Methanotorris formicicus Mc-S-70: one gene and its partner. The main gene of each other region encodes a partner of the protein of the gene in region 2 in a complex. Links are inferred from orthologs where the notes say so. Each region holds a gene or a part of one and is shown on either strand. Other genes may lie near its edges.

Region 1 (4,210 bases), on a different replicon or contig from region 2:
TGGGGTAAAGGTCGATGACCCAATGGAGCATTTTGTGGGGACTCCCGCCCACAAACACTGTGATGAAGTCGGGGAGGCTAAGGGAGAGATATTAGTTGTTTGCGTTAAATATTGGAAAAATACCTTAATAAATTTAAGGAAGATTTACAACCTATTTTAAAATTTTAAGACAAATATAACCATTTAAGAATTTGGAATATATGAATATCCACTGCAACCTTCGGTTGCAGGGAAGTTGGATAATTATAGATTATCCAACTATTCCAATAAAATTCGCAAACAACTAATAGTTGCCCACGGAATTAGTGATGGCTATTGAATATAAAAAATTCTAAATATCAATAAAATATTCTTTAAATTTAATGAGGCATAACCAATCATAACGTAGGCAACCATAGTTAAAAATAAGAATAAAACTATTTTTCGTTGTTAAAATTAAATTTAATAGAAAAACAGCCAACAATAATAAAAAAGGAGGATTAACTATGGCAAAGTTTAAAGTTGTAGTTGCTGACCCAAAAGAAGGAAAATGCTACCAAATGGAAGTTGAAACAGATGCATTAATTGGGAAAAAGATTGGCGATATTGTAGATGGAAAAATCGTTGGATTGGAAGGATACAAGTTACAAATCACTGGTGGTTCTGACCAGTGTGGATTCCCAATGAGACCAGATGTTCACGGCAGTGGAAGAGTAAGAATCTTATTAAGTAAGGGCCCAGGATTTAAGCCAAAAGAAAAAGGTGAAAGAAGAAGAAAAACTGTAAGAGGAAATACAATATCAAGTGACATTGTTCAAGTAAACACAAAAATTGTTGAGTATGGGGACAAATCTGTCTCTGAATTATTAGGTTTAGGTGGAGGAGAAGAATAATTTTTTAATCTTTTTTATTTTTGATTTTTGAGTTACATCTGTTTTTGGTTTTATTTTGGGTTTTTACGTGAACTATAAAAATCATTAATGCTATTATTTTTATATGCGATAATTTAATTTAATGTTAATTCTGATGATTAATAGCAATATTTAAAGATTACCGAGAGGGATATCATGACTAAAAGAAGACAATCAGAAGTTAATATTGGAATGGTGGGGCACGTTGACCATGGAAAAACTTCATTAACAAGGGCATTGACTGGAGTTTGGACTGACACACATAGTGAGGAGTTGAAGAGAGGAATCTCTATTAGGTTGGGATATGCAGATTGTGAAATAAGGAAGTGTCCAAAATGTCCAGAGCCAGAGGCATATACAATAAAGGAAGTCTGTCCTAAATGTGGTTCTAAAACAAAGTTTTTAAGGAAAGTATCTTTTGTTGACTCCCCAGGACATGAGACATTAATGGCTACCATGCTCTCTGGAGCATCTTTAATGGATGGGGCTATTTTGGTTATTGCTGCAAATGAACCATGCCCACAACCTCAAACAAAAGAACATTTAATGGCATTAGATATTTTAGGGGTTAAAAATATCATTATAGTACAGAATAAGATTGATTTAGTTGATGAAGAAAAGGCATGGGAAAACTATAAACAAATTAAGGAGTTTGTAAAGGGAACTGTTGCAGAAAACGCCCCAATAATTCCAATTTCAGCACATCATGAGGCAAATCTTGACGTACTTTTAAAGGCAATCCAAGATTTCATCCCAACACCAGAGAGAAATCCTGAATTACCCCCAAGAATGTATGTTGCAAGAAGTTTTGATGTTAATAAGCCGGGAACTGAAATAAAGAAATTAAAAGGTGGGGTTTTAGGGGGAAGTATTATTCAGGGGATTTTAGAGGTTGGAAAAGAAATTGAAATAAGACCAGGAATCCAAGTTACAGAGGGTAATAAAACATACTGGAAACCATTAACAACAAAGATTGTTTCACTTGCAGCAGGAGGGAAGGGTGTTAAAAAAGCATATCCTGGAGGTTTAGTTGGGGTTGGAACTGAATTGGACCCTTCATTGACAAAATCAGATTACTTAAGCGGTAGTGTTTTAGGAGAGCCGGGAACTTTGCCACCAGTACGTGAGAGAATTACTATAAAAGCACATCTATTGGACAGGGTTGTTGGTTCAAAAGAGGAACTTGTTATAGAGCCATTAAGAACAAGTGAGGTTTTAATGATTAACGTTGGAACTGCAACAACTGTTGGAGTTATCACCTCTGCAAGAGGAGATATTGCAGATATAAAATTAAAACTTCCAATCTGTGCAGATAAAGGGGATAGAGTTGCATTGAGCAGAAGAATCGGTTCAAGATGGAGATTAATTGGATATGGAATTATTCAATAAATTTTTTTATTTTCTGATAGTGTGATTTAACACTATTAAAATTAAAACCAAAACGCTCATCTTATAATTTTATGAGCGTCGAAGTATATAAGTTATTCATACCAAAGGATGAGGAGTGTATTGCAATTATAAGGGAGATTAGATGGAGTGATAGATATATTTGCCCATATTGTGGTTCGAAAGATGTTGTTTTAAAAGGCAAAGAGCGTTTATTTTTTTGGTGGTGGTATGGATTTATCCATAATTTTAAAAAAGAAAGGGGTTATAAGGAAAAAAATTGAGGAATTGGAAAACAAAAATTTAAATGTTAACGATTATTGGGTTGAGTGTGATTTTAATAACCCAAAGGATTTATTTTTTGGTGGAGGGGACGGAAGTTTTAACAATATTGATTATATTTCCTACTCGTTGTATATGATTGGGAGTATCTCCTATTTGCATAGAGTTGGTGAAAAGATAGAGAGGGCAAAATCCAGTTATGATATTGATATTATACAACCATATGTTTCTGTTAGAGATAGATTAAGACTCTATATGCTAACAATGGAATTGAAAAATGCACTATGGACTTTAGAAAATAAGGGTGTTGATTACTATTTAATTGATGGCTCGCTATATTCTCTTTTAATCCAAACACACACCTATGGTTCAAAATACGTGGATGTTGAAGAGATATACAATAATTATAGCAAAGAAATAAAGAATTTAATTGAAGAGGAAATTAAAAGTGGGGATATTCGCATAACATCAAATAATATTGAAGTTGAAGATAAAAATGAAAAAATTGTATTAGAGCAAGTTGAATACATAATAACTTTTTTGGAGTTGTTAAAAAAGTATAAGGATAGATTAATAGGCATCTCAAAAACTTCAAAGATAAACATATATTTCAAAAATGCACTAATGCCAGATATTGCAGTATTTTCAAAAAATACAAAAAATAGTGGATATTCAATACCGATAAGTATTGAAAATTTAAAAAAAGAGATGGAGGAAATAGAAGAAATGGAAAAAAATAGCAACAAACTCAAAAGAAAACATGATTACTTAAAAAGAATAATAAACAACATTGAATATATAAATAAATTTGAGAACGTTTTAGACAATCTCTACCTGCAATTTGTTAGGTTAGAGAATAATAAAGGTATCCTTGGAATCTCTTCATTAAAACCTATAGATGAACATGTACTATCAAGTTTAAGAGAAATCTCTGTAAACGGCTACCCATATATATTAAAAAAATCCCATGAAAATGTTGAGATAACGGATGATGCATTAGAGATGTGTGCAAAAATTCTAAAGATTAATGAGACTGTTGATAGGTATCTCCTCAAAAAGCAGAGAAGAATGGGTTTATGATTTTTATTATTTTTTTATCCATCAACTTCGTCAAATAACGAATATAATTACAACAAAATCGAAATGTTTTTATACAAAAAATTTGAAGGTATAGACATGGAAAAGATAGCAATACATATTACTGGGGATATAGTATTGTCAGAGAATCCTGGAAAGGCAATGAAGAAGTGGCGGGAACTCTTTAACATCCCGCAAATTGAGGTAGCAAGATATTTAGGGGTTACTCCCTCTGTTGTAAGTGATTATGAAGTTGGGAGAAGGAGAAATCCTGGAGTTGGAATGATAAAAAAATACGTCCATGCTTTGATTGAGATAGATAAGGAAAAGGGAGGACACACCCTTAAAGCATTGAGAAGAATATTGGATACCCCTCCATCTATAAAGGCAATACTTTCCATTAAAGAATATGAGAATCCAATAACTATTGAAGAATTTGCCAGAACAATTGATGCAAAAATTGCATATGGAGAAAATTTGGGCAATATCATTTACGGGCATACTGTTGTAGATAGCATAAAGGCAATCCTTGAAATGGATGGGCAGGATTTTTTAAACCTCTATGGCTGGACTAC
Region 2 (17,510 bases):
CTATTCATGAATATGCTTTCTGGCATATCATCTGTTTTCAAGTTTTGGTAAATCTCCTCGCTTATGTGCGGAGATACTGGAGCAAGGATTGTTATCAATTTCATCAACACATAGTATAATGTTTGGTATGCTGCCAATTTGTCAGTATCATTCTTTTCTTTCCATGTCCTATCTCTAATCAACCTTATATACCATCTACTCAAATCATTCAAAATGAAGTCCTTTATTTTCCATGTGTATGTATGCAAATGAGGAATTTCTAATGCCCCTATACAGTCCTTCACAACCGAGTTTATTTTGCTTATAATCCATCTGTCCTCATCTCTCAAATATTTCATATACTCATCATCTGGCTTAAACTCATCTAACACCATGTAATTTACAGCAAATGCATAGGAGTTCCATAATGTGTTGAACATGCTCCTTACATCATCCATCTCATCCCAAACAAATCTCAAATCCTCCCAAACCTTATTTGCACTGAGTAAGTAAAATCTTAGCAAATCCGCACCATATTTTTCAACAACATCATCTGGATTAACTATGTTTCCTAAACTTTTACTCATCTTGTCTCCTTTCTCATCTAAGGTAAAGCCGTGCATGAGACATTTTTTGTAAGGAATATCTTCAAATACAACCGCACTCAATGCATGTTGTGAATAAAACCACTTTGTAACCTGGTCATGACCCTCGGTAATGAAGTCCGCTTTTTTAAGTTCTTTTGCCCCAATTGATGCGTAAGGAGCGAGTCCAGAGTCAAACCAAACATCTAAAACATCAGGGATTCTCTTCATCTCTCCTCCACATTCACATTTCAATACAACTTTATCCACTGTTGGTTTATGCAAGTCATCCAACTCAACATCATTAATCATTCTCTCTTTTAACTCTTCAACACTTCCAACAACAACATATTTTCCACATTCCTTACAAACCCAAACTGGAATTGGAATTCCCCAGTATCTTTGCCTTGATATGTTCCAGTCCCCAACGAATTTAACTCCATTTATATACCTTGTTTCAACCCACTTTGGAACCCAGTCAACGGTTTTAGCGTGCTCAATAATATCTTCCTTAATTTTTGAAATGGAGAGATACCACTGTTCTGTTGCTCTAAACAATAATGGGGTTTTACATCTCCAACAGTGTGGGTAACTGTGTTTTATCTTCCCTGCAAATACTAAAAGCCCTTTATTTTTGAGAGTCTCAATTATTTCATTGTCTGCATCTTTAACAAAGATTCCCTTCCATTTTCCTTCAACATATTTACCTTCATCGTCTATTGGGGAGTAGATTGGCAAACCATACTTTTTCCCAACTTCAAAGTCCTCTTCCCCATGTCCTGGAGCAGTGTGGACAAGCCCAGTTCCTCCCTCTAATGTAACATGCTCCCCTAAGATGATGGTGTGAGCATTCTCTAATTTGGCAAATTCCTTCTGCTTTTCATTCTCTTCCAATAATGGATGGATGTATTTTATTCCCTCTAATTCCTTACCTTTAACTGTCTTTATTATCTTGTATGATTTTATGTTGTTTTGTTTTTCTGCTCTTTTCATTACTTCCTCAACCAACTTCTCTGCAATAATCCAAATCTCCTTTTTATCTTCAAGTTCAACCTCAACATAAGCATAATCATACTCTGGATGCACAGCAACCGCTAAGTTTGAAGGCAATGTCCATGGTGTTGTTGTCCAAATAACAACATATTCATCCTCTTTATCCTTAACTTTGAATTTAACATATACAGATGGGTCGGAAACCTCTTTATATTCCCCTCTAACCTCATGCTCTGCTAATGATGTTTCGCATCTTGGACACCAATATCCAACCCTCAAATCTTTTGTTAACAATCCCTTTTCATGTGCCTTTTTTAATGTCCACCATCCAATTTCCATATATTCCTTTGTTATTGGCATATATGCATTTTCCCAATCTAACCAAACCCCTAAGTTTTTAAACTGCCCTTCCATTATCTCTTTGTGTTTCAAAGCGAATTCCTTACATTTTTCAATGAAGTTTTCTGTTCCAATTTTTGTTTCTATCTCCTTTTTGTTTTTTATTCCAAACTCGTTCTCAACCTTAACCTCTATTGGCAATCCGTGCATGTCCCATCCTGCTTTATCTAAAACATTGTATCCTTGCATCCTCTTAAATCTCAAAACGGTATCTTTAATTATTTTATTCCAAGCGGTTCCTAAGTGTATGGCCCCTGAACAGTATGGAGGACCATCAACAAAATAATACTCTGGATTTCCCTCATTCATTTTTTTTACTTTTTCGTATATTTTGTTCTTTTCCCAAAATTTTTTTATTTTTTTATCTAATTCTCTAAAATTCACTCCCTTAACTTGTTTCATTCCCTCACCTCAAGTGTTTATTCTTCTTTACGTTGTCTTTTTTGTCTTTATTTTTATTTTTGCTTTTGTAGTAACCTTTCAATGGTGGCATTCTTGGAAAATCCCTAAGTAGATCATCGTACATTTCGTATCTTTCACTGATAACAACAATATGTGCTGGCGGATGGATTTTTCTAATTCTATCAATTGCCTTTGGGGCATTTTCTTCAATCTTCGCAAGGCATGCCTTTTTGCAAGGTTTTTTAATCTCCCCTAAAATGTGTTTTAGTATCTCATCTGCTGCCTCAGGCAATATAATTCTTGGTTTTCCAATAATGGTTAATTCAGCATGTCTATCAACATCTGCTAAAGCATTTTTAATTTTTTCATAATTATCTCCCCTTATCAACAACAATACCATAATATTTCACCGTGTTTCTTTGATTTTTATTTGATATGACTTAGATATTCCTCAAGCATAAATGGGAAATCCCTCGCCTTAACAAATCTCAAGCCCAATCTCTGAGCCCATTTTTCAACACCCTCATCACTTGCTACAACAGCAGCATCAAGTTCTTTTGCCAATAAAAGAACATCTAAATCAGGAGCACTGTCCAAAGTTCCCACTCTCAACGCACTTCTATATTTATTTCTGAAGGTATTTATTGTTTTTGATAGAACTTGATTAATTACCTCTTCTCTGTTTAGTTCCTTTGATTGGGATAAACCATAGGTTTGCAATGCAGTTTCATACATTGTGTTTTCACCAATTCTCATGCCTTTATTTATCCTCTCCCTCAAATCTTTAATATACTCATAGAATATTTCTGAAGGTATCTTTATCTCATATCTATTTGGTGTTTTTTTAACCAACCACGTATCTACCTTAACTAACACATCCTTTGGACAATTTTCCCTCTCCAAAAATCCAATTAATTCATTATACACTGAAGGATATGGAATATGGCACGATATATCCAATTTCATTCTTGCCTCTGCTATCAAATCAAGAATTTTATCCGTACTTTCAGTGATGGTCTTTACCCCCAGTGCATCCCTTACTGAGGTGTCGGTAAGTGCTGTTGTATCCAAACAAAACCTCTGTTTTCTTGGCAATATATTCACCTAATCCATTTTTAATCTATTAATGTTATTTTGTTAGGATAAACCATACAATTCATAGTTTTAAATAGTTACACACGACAACATAAAAATTCACCAACTGTTTTGATCATAATTAGCCCACACTCCCTACGGATTTTTCACTTATAAGTAAGCAGGTAATGAAAATGTTTTTCATCTAATGCTTTACATATTAAATCTTTCATTTTAATAACTAAAGAAACTATTAAATACCTAGTTTCTTTTAATTGTATAAATAAATAACGATTTTAGTTGGATATATTGATTAATAGATTTTTAGCCAATATTAAAAAATAGTGTTTGATATGTAAATAGAACGTTTAATAATACTGCATAATTTAAAACTATAACTCAAAAAATGTATGATAGGGATTTTGGAAATTGCCACAATCTTTCATATTCAACACGTTTGGAGAACCAATAAACAGTAAAATATAAAATATAAAAACAAAAATTAGTAATCTCTTATTTATTGGATTCGAAATATTAGTATCACTTAAATTTTTGAAGTAAAGTAAAAACCATTTTAAATTTATTTTGAGTTTGTCCAACACGAACAACTTTAAATAAAACATATTGTTTAAATAACATAATCGACACTTGATAATAAATAAACAAAATTAAATTGATTTTTATTTATATAAATTTTGATGTGTTATTTAAATAGTCGATAGTGTTCAAAACCTACCTTATTGGAGGTAAAATATGATACTAATTATAGGATATGGTTCTTTTGGGCGTAGGGTTGTAAATTATAGTAAAAGTATCGACACTGTTACAGTAATTGACAATAAAGAAATGGTCTTTGATTCAGTTGAACAGGCGGATTTTAAATATGTTGTTGGAGATGCAACGGATGTTGAGGTTCTCAAGAAGGCCGGCATTGAAGAGGCAGATACTATAGTTATCTTAACAAACAATCCTGAAATTAATAGGAAAATAGCAGAGTTGGTTTGTGAACTGAATCCAAAAGCCCATAAAATCGCGAGGGGAATTCCAAAATATCCAGACTTGTATGATGGTCTACCGATTGATCGAATCATCTTCCCATTAGAGAGTGCAGCAAGGGAAGTTATAAAAGAAATTGAAAAATCAAAATTAAAGAGAAAATTACTTGGTCTAAAGAACATATTAATTAAAGCAAAAAGGGAATGTCTTGGCCCAAATAATGGCGAAAAAGAAGGTAATAAGGAAAAAGATATTGCACCTCTTTTGATAGTCACACACAACAATCCCGACCCTGATGCTATGGCAAGTGCTATGGCATTGAAAACTATCGCCTTAAAATGGGATATTGAGGCAGATATTGCATATGGGGGGAATATAGGGTTTGATGAAAATAAGGCAATGATAAACCTACTTGGTATAAAGATGAAACACATTAGGGATATTGATTTAAACAAATATTGTGCTATAGCAGTGGTTGATACATCAAGTTCAAAAAATCTGCCATTTGACCCAGAAACAAAAGAAATCGATATTATTATAGATCATCATGAAAATGGTGATTTAACTGCAAAATATATGGATATTCAGTCAGATATTGGGGCTACAGCAACAATTTTAACAGAATATTTGAGGGAACTTGATATCTCTCCAAGTGGGGATTTAGCAACAGCCTTATTTTATGCAATAGCATCCGATACAAACTACTTTAAAAGAAAAGTGACAAAAAAGGACTTTGACGCTGCGGGTTATTTGCAAGGACTAATTGATGCAAAAACCTTGCAGATGATTGAAAATCCCGATATGGACACGGAAACAATGGAAGTTCTTGCAAGAGCAATCTTAAACAGAAAAATTGTAAAGGGGAACATTGCACTCTCCTATGTTGGTGAGATAAGTAATAGAGATGCTTTACCAAGAGCGGCAGAGTTCTTGTTGAGAATGGAGGGAATAACAACAACATTTGTATTTGGTATTGTAGAAGATAATATCCATATATCTGCGAGAACTAAGGATTTGAGGGTTGATGTTGGAGATATTTTGAAGAAGGCATTTGACGGTGGAGGACATCAGGCAGCAGCCGCTGCATATATTCCATTGGGTATATTTAAGGCGGTCTCTGATAAAGAATCCTTAAGAAAACTTGTTGAAGAGGCAATAAGAACAAAAATCTTTGAAGTTATGGGTATAAAAGAAGAAGAAAAACAGAAAACATCAGAACAGTTATAAGTAAAAACGTGAAAAAATGCTAAAAGAGCTTATAAATAAGATACTTTGGCATCCTAAATACAACCCAGGGGATTTTGAAATTGTTTATTTACATAGGGGGACAGAGGATAATAAAAAGGCCGTATCTATGGATGAAATACACATTGAAGGCTCTTTTATAGTTCATGATACAACATACATTCCGATCCATAGAATTTTAGAAATTAGAAACAAAAAAACAAAAGAAATTTTATTCCAAAGAAATAAAGATGCCGATTTTATAGAAGAGTACGAAGACGAGGTTTAACACATTTTTGCTGTTTTACAACATTTAAAAAATTTTTGGATGGGGTAGGATGGTTAAAGTAAGTGAGTATATGACAAAAAAAGTGGATTGTCTCTCTCCTAACAATACAGTTAAAGATGCCATAAGATTCGTTAAAGAGACAGGTCATGATGCATTTCCTGTTGTTGTAGATGGTAAATTGGTGGGGATTGTTTCAGTTCATGATTTGGTAGGTAAGGATGAGGATGAAAAGGTAGGCAACATCATGACAAAAAGAGAAGACATGATTGTGGCTAAGCCAGATGCAAATATCATGGATGTTGGTAGATTGATGTTTAGGACTGGATTTTCTAAACTTCCTGTGGTTGATGATGAAAACAACTTAGTTGGAATAATAACAAACACGGATGTCATAAGGTCACAAATAGAGAAAACAACTCCTGAAAAACTAAATAAAATTGTAAAAACGTATGAAAACTTAGGGCTAAAAACAAGGGTTGAGAGGGGCTATGTTCCAATAGATGAACTTAAACCTACACAATCAAAGGTTCATGAGGATGAGTTAATTGGGAGAATGTATGAATTAAAGAAAGGTCTTGCAGAACCAATAATTGCCATAAAAACAAAAAGAAGCGGATATATTTTAGTTGATGGACACCATAGGGCAGTGGCTGCATATAAATTAGGCATACCAAAGTTAGATGCCCATATAATCCACATAGACACAGACAAAAAATTAGGCATAGAAAAAACTGCTGAAAGCCAAGGATTAAGAACACTTGGGGATATAAAAATTATCGATGAGGACAATGAGAACTCCATAAATCCCTACACCTTAAAATCAAAAACAAATTTTTTTGATTGAAAAATTATCTTTTTAAATAACTACAAACCTTTTCAAACATCAAATCTGTTGGATCTTCCAATTCGACATTTTTATTTTTAACTCCCAAATTTTCAATAATGTAACCAACTATTCTATTTACATTTTTTATATGAACCATCCTTCCCATCTTTATTAGATATTTATCAACACCAAGTAATTCCTTTGGATAGCAAGATACTGTTGGAATCCCTAAAACTGCTGCTTCTCTGTTCATAGTTCCCCCTGCCCCTATCATAGCATCTGCAAAATAGAGAAGAGATAGGGCATCTATTGTGTTGGGAACTATTGCATTTAGAGATATGTATTTTTCCCTCTGCTTTTCATCCCTTGGAAATGCCACAATATTACAATCTATTTTTTCCCTAAGTTTTTCTATGATTTTTGGAATTATGTCCTTTTTTCCATTACAGTAGGATGAATTTGGTCTTGCCCTCATGACTATTGTTGGATTATTATTATCTATCCCTAATTTTTTTAGTATGCCCTTATCAATTGGCAGTATTCCTTTTAGTCGTGAATTCACGTTTGCCACTTCACACGTTCCATTGAATGTTGTAAAGTTATTTCCCCCCATCTTTTTTAATTTACTCTTTTTCGTACCTATTGGAATGATTATGTCCTCTGCAAGTGGGAGGGTGAGTTTGTTTTGTGCCTCTGCATGTTCGTTATCAACAACAAAAATCACGGGAATGCCCAATCCAAAAGATACTCGTGGCAATTCAACGGAATGTTTTGCTATTGCAACCTTTGGCTTCTCTTTATCAACAATCTCAGTGAGTTCTATGATTCTCTTTGCAGAGTAGATTAACTTATCCTTTAAACTCTCTCCGTGTTTTCCAACACATATGTATTCAAATCCATATATATTTAGTAGTTCTTCCAAATTTTGGGATTTTCTTGTTGTTATTAGATAGTCGATCCCTTCTTTTTCAAATTTCTTTATCAGTTGTGAAAAATAATGAACATGAGGAGCATTTGTTAAATCCAACCACACATCCATGCAATCACCTTTAAATCCTAAAATCCTAAATTATAATTAACCTTTTTAAATTTTTTTAGAATAAATAAACTTCAACATACTCTCCCTTCTCATAACCTTCAACGTTCTCTGGGATTATTACATAACCATCTGCTTTTGTCAATGAGGAAATAACTCCACTTCCAGTAATTCTCAATGGTTCAACTTCAAAATCTTCAATTTTAATCCTAACAATATCTGTCCTGCCGAGTTCGGATGCGATGTTTCTCCTTAATGGAAGTTTTATTTTTTTTCTTTTTTTAAAGTAACTCCTTATAAATAACTCAAATTGAACAGTAGATGCCACTGGATATCCAGATAGGGTAAAAATTAATTTGTTGTTTATTTTACCAAATCCAAAAGGTTTTCCTGGCCTTATTTGGACACCATGAAGAACAATACCACCCAACTCATTAACCACTTCTATTATATAATCCCTATCTCCTACTGAAGTACCCCCTGTTGTAATCACAATATCGTTTTCAATTATTGCTTTTTTTATTAATGATTTTATCCTTTCCCTATCATCCACAACCTTTCCGTAAATTTTTGGATTCAAACCAGATTCTTTCACCAGGGCATATAACATTAATGAATTTGAATTTACTATTTTACTGTTATTTTTTAACTCTTCCATACTGATAACTTCTTCCAAATCAACGAGTTCATCCCCAGTTGATATAATTCCAACATTTACATTATAAACTTTAACCTCCTTTATTCCAACAGATGATAAAATTGATATGTGGTGCGGGGAGATGGCTTCCCCCTTTTTTAATAGTAAATCCCCCTTTCTAACATCCTCCCCAATCCTTGAGACATTTTCATAAGGATGAACTCCTTTATATATCTCAACAAAACCATCCTCTTCTTTGCAGTATTCCTTCATAACAACAGCATCAGCATTTTTAGGCATTTTTGAGCCAGTGAATACCTTTAAACATTCCCCTTCATTAATTTCCTTCTTTTCGACCAAATTTAAGATTAGGGGATTTGTGGTTGATGCTCCAAAAGTATCTTCTGCTCTAACTGCATAACCATCCATCGCTGCCCTATCAAACATAGGTAAATCTATTGGGGACATTATATCTTCATAAGATACCCTACCCAATGCATCCAATAAAGGGATTATTTTAAACTTATCTTTCAAAAACTTATTCCACTCATTAAAAACCATTTCTTTTGCCTTATCATAACTAATCAATTTTTTAAGCATCTTACCCATTTTATTCACCTTTATCCTTCATTAAAAGATATATTTCATTAAAGTTAAGTGATATGTGATTAATTAATGAAACAAATAATATTTAAAACACGACTGCGATATATTTTTAACGTAAATTATTTTTAAGTAAACTTCAGAGGGGATTACATGCTATTCTTAAAAGTGAAATTGTTTGATTTAGATATTGGGGTAAATGCAGTTGTTATTAATGAGGAGGATTTGAAAGGAACTCCTTACTATCCACAAGATAGGGTGTTGGTTGAAACTCCTGCAGGTTCTTTTGTTGGAGTATTGCATTCAACAAAAACATTAGTTAATAAGGGAGAAATAGGAATATTTAGAGAAATCACAAAAGAAATTCCCATCAAAGATGGAGACGAGGCCATAATAAGGCATGCTGAAACCCCACTTTCAGTGGCATATATAAGAAAGAAGATGGATGGCCAAACACTAAAACCTGAGGAAATACACACAATAATTGATGAAATGGTAACTGGAAAGTTATCAAATATTGAAAACACAGCATTTGTTACTTCTTTGTATATTAACGGCATGGATATGAAAGAAATTGAGGAAATGACAAGAAGAATGGCAGAAACTGGGGATATGATTGATTGGGATGAGAGTTTAGTGGTTGATGTGCACAGCATCGGGGGAGTTCCAGGAAACAAAACCGCTCTTTTGGTTGTTCCCATAGTGGCAGCGGCAGGATTAACGATACCAAAAACATCGTCAAGAGCAATCACATCAGCAGCAGGAACAGCAGACGTAGTTGAGGTTTTAACAAGGGTTGATTTATCGTTAGATGAGATAAAACAGGTGGTAACAACCACAAATGGTTGTATGGTTTGGGGAGGGGCTATTGACTTAGCCCCAGCAGATGATATAACAATAAACATTGAGAGACCACTTTCCATTGATCCTGAGCCACTACTTTTGTCAAGTGTAATGGCTAAGAAAATTGCTGCAGGCATTAAATATTTAGTTATAGACATCCCTACAGGCGAGGGGGCAAAGGTAAAGACTATAGATGAAGCAGCAAGTTTGGCAAGGAAGTTTATAGAACTTGGAGGAAGGGTAAATGTACATATTGAATGTGCAATAACCTACGGGGGCCAGCCAATAGGTAGGGCAATAGGTCCAGCATTGGAGGCAAGAGAGGCATTAATAGCATTGGAAAATTATAAAGAGGCCCCTTCAAGTTTGATTGAAAAAGCGGTGTCCTTGGCAGGAGTTCTCTTAGAAATAGGTGGGGTAGCACCACCTAAGAAAGGAAAGGATGTTGCAGAGGAGATTTTGACATCTGGAAAGGCATTGGAAAAGATGCATGAGATAATAACTGCCCAAGGTGGAGAACCAAAAAGTTCTGATGAAATTGAGATTGGGGAATATAAAGCGGAGATAATTGCACCAATAGATGGATATGTGACTCAAATTTCAAACAAACTTATAACAAAGGTGGCAAAAGAGGCTGGGGCCCCAAAGGATAAAAAAGCAGGAGTACTTTTAAATGTTAAAATTGGAAATGAGGTTGAAAAAGGAGACTTGCTCTATACGATATACTCAAGTTCAGAAGAGAGGTTAAACTCAGCAGTTAAACTGGCAAGAAGAACCTATCCTATCAAAGTTGAAGGAATGTTGTTGAAAAGAATAAGTAAATTCTAACTATTTTTAATAATTTTTTGAACTGTCGGTGAAACCATGAGGGTTGTTGAAATCAAAAGGGAAACAAAAGAAACAAAAATTGAGTTAAAAATCAATATAGATGGAATTGGAAAATACGACATAGATACAGGCATACCTTTTTTTGACCATGTTCTGTCTTCCTTTGCAAAACATGGGGCTTTTGATTTATATATTAAGGCTGAAGGTGATTTGGAGGTTGATGACCACCACACTGTTGAGGATGTAGGGATTTGCTTAGGAATGGCATTGGATAAAGTTGAAAAAAAGAACATCAATAGGTTTGGATGGGCAATAGTGCCAATGGATGAAGCAAGGGCAATGGTTGCAATTGATTTGGGTGGAAGACCTTATGTTTTATCCCAATACACGCCAAGAAGGGATAAAGTTGGTGATTTATCGACTGAAAATGTAAAGCATTTTTTTGAGGCTTTGGCAAACAATGCAAAAATGAATATCCATTTTGAGGTTATTGGAGAAAACGAACACCACAAAATAGAGGCATTGTTTAAGGCATTTGGTGTTGCTTTGGATATGGCTACGAGAATCGATGAAAGAAAGGGAGTTGTTAGCACAAAAGGAGTTATTTAGAGTAATTCTTTATACCTCCGAGCATTTGCGAGGAGGTATCTCCGCGGGATGAAACGACGCGGCGTTTCGTTTAAGGCATTTGGTGTTGCTTTGGATATGGCTACGAGAATCGATGAAAGAAAGGGAGTTGTTAGCACAAAAGGAGTTATCTAAATTAAAAATTTTGTGGTGAGGAATATGACAATAAAAGTAGGTATTGTAGATACAACATTTGCAAGGGTTGATATGGCTTCTGCAGCAATAAAAAAATTAAATGAATTGACATCAAAAATAAGGATAGTTAGATATACTGTTCCGGGAATAAAGGATTTGCCTGTAGCATGTAAGAAGTTGATTGAGGAAGAGGGTTGTGAGATTGTTATGGCCCTTGGAATGCCTGGAAAAGCGGAGAAGGATAAAGTTTGTGCCCATGAGGCATCCCAAGGTTTAATGTTAGCACAGTTGATGACAAACAAGCACATAATAGAGGTCTTTGTTCATGAGGATGAGGCAGAGGATGAAAAAGAACTCGAATGGCTTGCAAAGAGGAGAGCAGAGGAACATGCTGAAAATGTTTATTATTTGTTGTTTAAACCAGAATATCTAAGGAAAAATGCTGGTAAAGGTTTAAGGCAAGGATTTGAAGATGCAGGGCCTGCAAGATTATAATCTACAAAATTCAGATTTTATTTAAATCTTGCAATAATCAAAAATCATAAATTATAATTTAATTAAATATAATTAAAATATAATCTAAATTACATGGTGGGGGTAAAATGGAATACATCACCAAAAAAGAAATCGATTTTAAAAATCCTATTGTCATCGAGGGGTTTCCCAGCGTTGGATTGGTTGGAAGTATAGCAGCACATCAAATTATAAAAAACCTTAAACTTGAGTATATCGGATACTTTGATACTCCGGAAGTGCCTCCAATAAACCTTGTCGAGGAGGGGGTGGTTTATCCATCAATAAGGGTTTATGGAAAAGAGGATTTGATTGTCCTATTTTCTGATGTGATAATTCCGCCAATTGTGGTTCATAGCCTCTCGGATAAAATTGTTGAAACATTAATATCGATTAATCCCCAAGTGGTTATATCTTTAGGAGGACTTGCCACTGGAAAATCTGAAAAGGTTTATGGAATAGCATCTTCAAAGGATCTTCTGGAAATTTTTGAAAAATACGAGATACCTATTTTAAAGTTTGGAATGGTTGGAGGAGTATCTGGAAGTTTGATGGTAAAAAGTAACAACAACAAAATACCTGCAATTGGCCTACTCGCTGAGACAGTTGGCATAAGGCCTGACCCGAGAGGGGCATCAAACCTTATAAATGTTTTAAACAGGATCTACAATCTTAACGTGGATGTGGAGGAGTTGATAGAAGAGGCAGATAAGATTGATGAAAAGATAAAGCAGTTAGCACAGGAGCATGCAAAATTGATGACAAAAACTGCAAGAAGTGAGTATCCAATGTATCTATAATAAAAAACAAAAAAGGGGTATTTATGAGGATCATTGCATTGGCAGGGATATCACCACATGCATTGTCAGAACTTATAAAAAATCATATAAAAACCCTAAATTTGAAGAGTGCAGATAATTTATTGGCTTTAAAATCTGTTGACGTTGGGGATTTTATATTTATTACATCAGTTGTAAAAGATGACATAATCCCTGGAACAGAAGGGATAATTGGAAGGGTAAAAAAAGTTTCCATTGTTCATCAAAAAATACAATCAGAAGTTTCAGAAGAGAGGGAATGTGTGGTTGGGAAAATTCAAATTGAAATGATTGGTTTTGGAACTTGTGTAGATATTAATGATATGGAAGTATTAAGTCCCACAATTCTAAATGTCGTTATGAAATCGATTTATTAAAGATTTTATATTAATTTTATAGGTCTTATAGCACCACAAGCCATGCATTTGAGCATGTGGATTCTTCCTTCTTTAATGATTTTCGTATCTGGTTTTCCACACTCGTGGCACAAAACATACTCCTTCATGAAATCTTGGATTTTTGAGTTTACTAAATAAGCACTAAACCTACCTTGCAAAACAAGCCTTGCTCCTTCAATATCTCCAGCAGTACCAAGTTCCTTCATAATATACTTTGCAAAGTAGTTTACATCCCTATCAATTAATTTAGCAATTTCTCTAAAGTTTCTAATTATTGTTCTACTACCTTCAACAAAGACCTCTGCTTCAGGAATCTCAAATCTCACATCCTTAAACACATCTTCTGGAAGTTGTTCCCTTGCCCTCTTTAGTAATGCATCATAATCATAATAATCAATACTCATCATTATCACCTCATAAATGAAATAGTTCTTTTTGATATATTAATGTTTGTTTACGAATTCAACATCAAAATTAAAAGAAATGATACTTTATTTAAATTTTATAATAAAAATTCACCTCAGAGCTCATACGGCTCATCATAAAAATCAGTAAAACAATTCATCATCGGTGATTAAATGAGGTTTTTAATTTTAGATGGCTATACCGACGAACCAGCAGGATTAGGGGTTCCTCCATATATAGGCATATACCCAAGATACATTGCAGGAGTGCTAGATAAATTTAACCAGGAAGTGTATTATATAACTATCGATAAATTTAGGGAAATTAGGGGAAAGTTTGATTTTAATAAGTTTGATGCTGTCATTGCTATTTGCGGATTTCACACGCCGGGAAAGTATTTAAATGCAAATCCAGCAACATTGAGAGAAATTGTTTCTATTCTTTATAACTTTAAGGGTTTAAAAATCCTTGCAGGACCGAGTGCAACAAAATTTGGCTCATCCATTGAAGGGGGAACAATAAAAGATGAGAGCAAATTAAAGGCATTCTTTGATATTGTTGTGGAGGGAGATGCTGAGGCAGTTTTGCATGATTATTTTTTGAATAATTGCAAAATTGAAAATATAGATACAAGAAGATTGAGAGCCTACGATGAGTTGAGAGAATTTGCCATCAGAGGGGCAAAGATAGTTAAGCAACACCCTTCTTATCCATACATAATTGCTGAGATTGAAACCTACAGGGGATGTGCAAGGGCTTTGAGTGGAGGGTGTAGTTTTTGCACAGAGCCGAGGAGATTTGGAACTCCAAAATTTAGGGATGCAAAGGATATAATTGAGGAAATTAAGGCATTATACAACTTTGGTATTAAATACTTCAGAATTGGAAGGCAACCGTGCATATTCTCATATAAATCAAAGGAAAGTGAAAAGGAAGAGGTTCCAAAGCCAAATGTGGAAGAAATTGAGAAACTTTTTAAGGGCATCTGGAATGTGGCAAATCCTGAGGTTTTGCATATAGATAATGCGAATCCATCTGTAATAGCAAGGCATGAAGAAAGCAGAGAAGTTGCAAAAATTTTGGTTAGGTATTGCACTGGAGGAAATGTTGCTGCATTTGGTGTGGAGAGTTTTGATGAAAAGGTTATTAAGAAGAATAACCTCCTAACTATGCCAGAGGATGTTTTGAAGGCGGTTGAAATTTTAAATGAAATTGGAGGAAAAAGAAGCGAGACAGGATTGCCCTATCTCTTACCTGGAATTAACTTACTTTATGGATTAAGAGGAGAAACAAAAGAAACGTTTAAGATAAACTACAATTATTTGAAGGAAATTTATGATAGGGGATTAATGTTGAGGAGAATAAATATAAGGCAGGTAGTTCCATTCTTTGGAACTGATTTAACTATTAAAGATATTGAAAAAGGTAAAAAAAGAAAGAGTCTATTTTTAAGTTTTAAAGAAAAGGTTAGGAAAGAGATTGATAATCCAATGCTAAAAAGAGTTGTTCCAAAAGGCACGATATTAAAAAATGTCTTTGTTGAAGTTAAAGAGAAGGATGACTTATTCTTCGGCAGGCAATTTGGTAGTTATCCTATTTTAGTTGGAATAAAAGAGAAAAACTTAAAAATTGGGGAGTTTGTTGATGTTGAGGTTATTGATTATGGAAGGAGGTCAATAACTGGAAAGATTGCCGTTTCCATCCTTGTTTTAATGGACTAAGATTTCAAACAAGTCTTGGATGAATTCGGTGTTGATAGGATAGGTTTCCATCCTTGTTTTAATGGACTAAGATTTCAAACCCTTAACTTACTTCTTTTTTATTGTAATTACTTGTATATATACTTTTCTTTTTGAACCTAAATTTTCTTACTGCTTAATTATTAAAACCTTTATAAAAGCAAGAAAGATTGTGCAATTTCTTTTTAAATCAACTGCACAACCACGCTAATAAATCTTGATAATTAGACCTTATTTTATATTATCTAAAACCAATCTAAACTTAAAATATGCTAAATAAAAACAAACAACAAAAATATCTAAAAAATAACAAATTTCCATTAAAAAAATCAGTAATACTTTTCATGAATTTTCTAGTACTAAAATTAAGGTAGGGGTATATAAAACCAAGAAAGATTAATTAAAAAAACTAATGAGCATATCAAATAATCTAATCATTCTCCAAAAACCTATCAACATTCTTAACAACAATACTCTTAACTCCTATTGGTGTTATCATGGCCGTTACAATGGAGAGAGCAACTATCGCAACAAAGACATCATCTGATATAATTCCCAACTCCCTACCAACTGATGCTGCAACTAATGAAGCGGAGATTTTTGGAACTGTTAATAAAGAACCAACAAAACTCTTCATCTTATCATAACCCAAAATTCTCAATGATATTAATCCAGAAGTCAATTTTAACAACACAGCACTGATAATCGTTACCAATACAAGTCCTAAATTGTTTAAGTTAAATATAACCCCTACATTTGTCTCCATACCCAAAACTAAGAAGAATATTGGTATAAAGAACCCATAACCAATAGCATTTAAGTTTTTGTTTAATAACTCATCATGCTCTTCTTTAGTCAATGCCTCACTAACGGCAACACCAGTTATAAATGCCCCAACGATTGGATGTAACCCCAAAATCTCCCCGATTAATATAGAAATTAATATAATGAACAGTACAAAATGAATTCTCTGAATGTGGAGTTTTTCAAAGTTTTTGAATATGATTTTTGATAGGTAAGGGATAGCCAACAACAACCCCCCAATGTATAATGCCGTTGAAATTAAAAACATCCAGATGTCTGATGTTATTGCATTTGTTTCACTCAACTTGATAACGATAGATAATAATATCAATGTAATTAAATCAATCAATATAGTTGCACTCAACATCATCGTTCCCAACTTTGTTTTAACCATTTTAAGTTCATCCATTAATGCATAGACAATTCCAACAGAATGGGAGGCAAATATAACTGAATATAACAAACTTCCAGTAAATCCAAGCCCCAAATATTTTCCAACAAAGTATCCCCCAACACCAGGAATTATGAGGGAAAATAAACTAACAACCATAGAGTTCTTAAACTCTTCCCTCAAAGTTTCATTATCAACTTCCAAACCAGCCAAGAACATCAAAAATATCGCTCCAAATGAAGAAAATATCTTTAAAGTTTCATCAATTTGGAGAATATTTAAACCATATGGTCCTATTAAAATACCTGCCAACATAATTGATGTTATAGCGGGAACGTTAAACTTCCTCAATAAATTAGGGACAATAAACACTGTGGCAATAATTATAAAGAACAATAAATACTCATCCACAATTTCACCGTGCACATTGTATAACTCGTATCTCGTTTAAAATCATTTAACATTAATTTGGAAGTTAAATATCATTTAATTGTAGAACGACTATATCTACCCCACTTGGTGATAATGAATTTTGAAAGATTAAATTATGATATTTAAAATAATTAATTTTAACCATTTATAATGCAAACTAATAGATGACACCTACTAACTTTAAATTTTAAATTAAATGTTTGCTAAACATTGTAGATTGAAATTTAAGATTATGATACTCATTCGCAAAACGTCCAATAAACTTGCAAAAGTTTTAAATATGCCCATATCTTTATCTACTCCATATTTATTATTAACTATTTGGAGGATAATAGGATTTATTTTAGTATAATTGGGATTATCTGGCGAAAAAATAAAAAATAAAAAAATATAATTTTAAATAATGTCAAGTTCAGTTTTGGTGGGATTATGCTCATTTTGGCAGGATTAGGATTGTATGATGAAAAAGATATGCCGTTAAAAACCTTAGAATTTGCTAAAAAAGTAGATAAAATCTATGCAGAATTCTATACAG

What was found.
Region 1: the proteins of METFODRAFT_RS03735 (region 2) and METFODRAFT_RS01035 are in contact, whole or in part, in a crystal structure (PDB 2QMU), measured with the Saccharolobus solfataricus proteins. The link is inferred for Methanotorris formicicus Mc-S-70 from one-to-one orthologs. Residues at the interface, in WP_231918336.1 of Saccharolobus solfataricus: Met1, Leu2, Arg4, Leu5, Tyr6, Lys8, Leu9, Pro10, Ile106, Lys108, Lys109, Glu110, Lys111; in WP_009988771.1 of Saccharolobus solfataricus: Trp33, Pro65, Glu66, Gln148, Val151, Asp152, Val154, Ser155, Lys156, Ala159, Leu160, Tyr163, Arg164, Lys167, Ile180, Ile181, Pro182, Val183, Ser184, Leu186, His187, Ile189, Asn190, Asp192, Ser193.

Annotation. Positions count from the first base shown.
Region 1 is NZ_AGJL01000003.1:28,508-32,717, forward strand. Bases 264-3,162 are described here. They hold METFODRAFT_RS01035 (translation initiation factor IF-2 subunit gamma), read left to right. Parts: upstream 264-1,046; coding sequence 1,047-2,279; downstream 2,280-3,162. Other genes in these bases: METFODRAFT_RS01030 (30S ribosomal protein S6e), read left to right, coding at 486-872; METFODRAFT_RS11265 (transposase), read left to right, coding at 2,351-2,560; METFODRAFT_RS01040 (DNA double-strand break repair nuclease NurA), read left to right, coding at 2,508-3,162. In the rest of the region: METFODRAFT_RS10840 (hypothetical protein), read left to right, coding at 23-160; more of METFODRAFT_RS01040, read left to right, coding at 3,163-3,638; METFODRAFT_RS01045 (helix-turn-helix domain-containing protein), read left to right, coding at 3,735-4,210. UniProt on the Methanocaldococcus jannaschii protein: eIF-2 functions in the early steps of protein synthesis by forming a ternary complex with GTP and initiator tRNA.
Region 2 is NZ_AGJL01000015.1:2,216-19,725, reverse strand. The notes cover bases 11,899-14,767. They hold METFODRAFT_RS03735 (translation initiation factor IF-2 subunit beta), read right to left. Parts: upstream 13,609-14,767; coding sequence 13,189-13,608; downstream 11,899-13,188. Other genes in these bases: METFODRAFT_RS03730 (radical SAM protein), read left to right, coding at 13,783-14,767; METFODRAFT_RS03740 (DUF473 domain-containing protein), read left to right, coding at 12,812-13,183; METFODRAFT_RS03745 (proteasome assembly chaperone family protein), read left to right, coding at 12,078-12,788; ribC (riboflavin synthase), read left to right, coding at 11,899-11,970. Also shown: ileS (isoleucine--tRNA ligase), read right to left, coding at 1-2,357; METFODRAFT_RS03795 (DUF356 domain-containing protein), read right to left, coding at 2,362-2,757; METFODRAFT_RS03790 (RNA ligase partner protein), read right to left, coding at 2,784-3,452; METFODRAFT_RS03785 (DHH family phosphoesterase), read left to right, coding at 4,185-5,654; METFODRAFT_RS03780 (DUF504 domain-containing protein), read left to right, coding at 5,671-5,940; METFODRAFT_RS03775 (CBS domain-containing ParB/RepB/Spo0J family partition protein), read left to right, coding at 5,990-6,784; METFODRAFT_RS03770 (DUF354 domain-containing protein), read right to left, coding at 6,789-7,805; METFODRAFT_RS03765 (molybdopterin molybdotransferase MoeA), read right to left, coding at 7,861-9,048; METFODRAFT_RS03760 (AMP phosphorylase), read left to right, coding at 9,196-10,713; imidazoleglycerol-phosphate dehydratase HisB, read left to right, coding at 10,750-11,322; more of ribC, read left to right, coding at 11,500-11,898; more of METFODRAFT_RS03730, read left to right, coding at 14,768-15,330; METFODRAFT_RS03725 (cation:proton antiporter), read right to left, coding at 15,779-16,954; dph5 (diphthine synthase), read left to right, coding at 17,405-17,510. UniProt on the Methanocaldococcus jannaschii protein: eIF-2 functions in the early steps of protein synthesis by forming a ternary complex with GTP and initiator tRNA.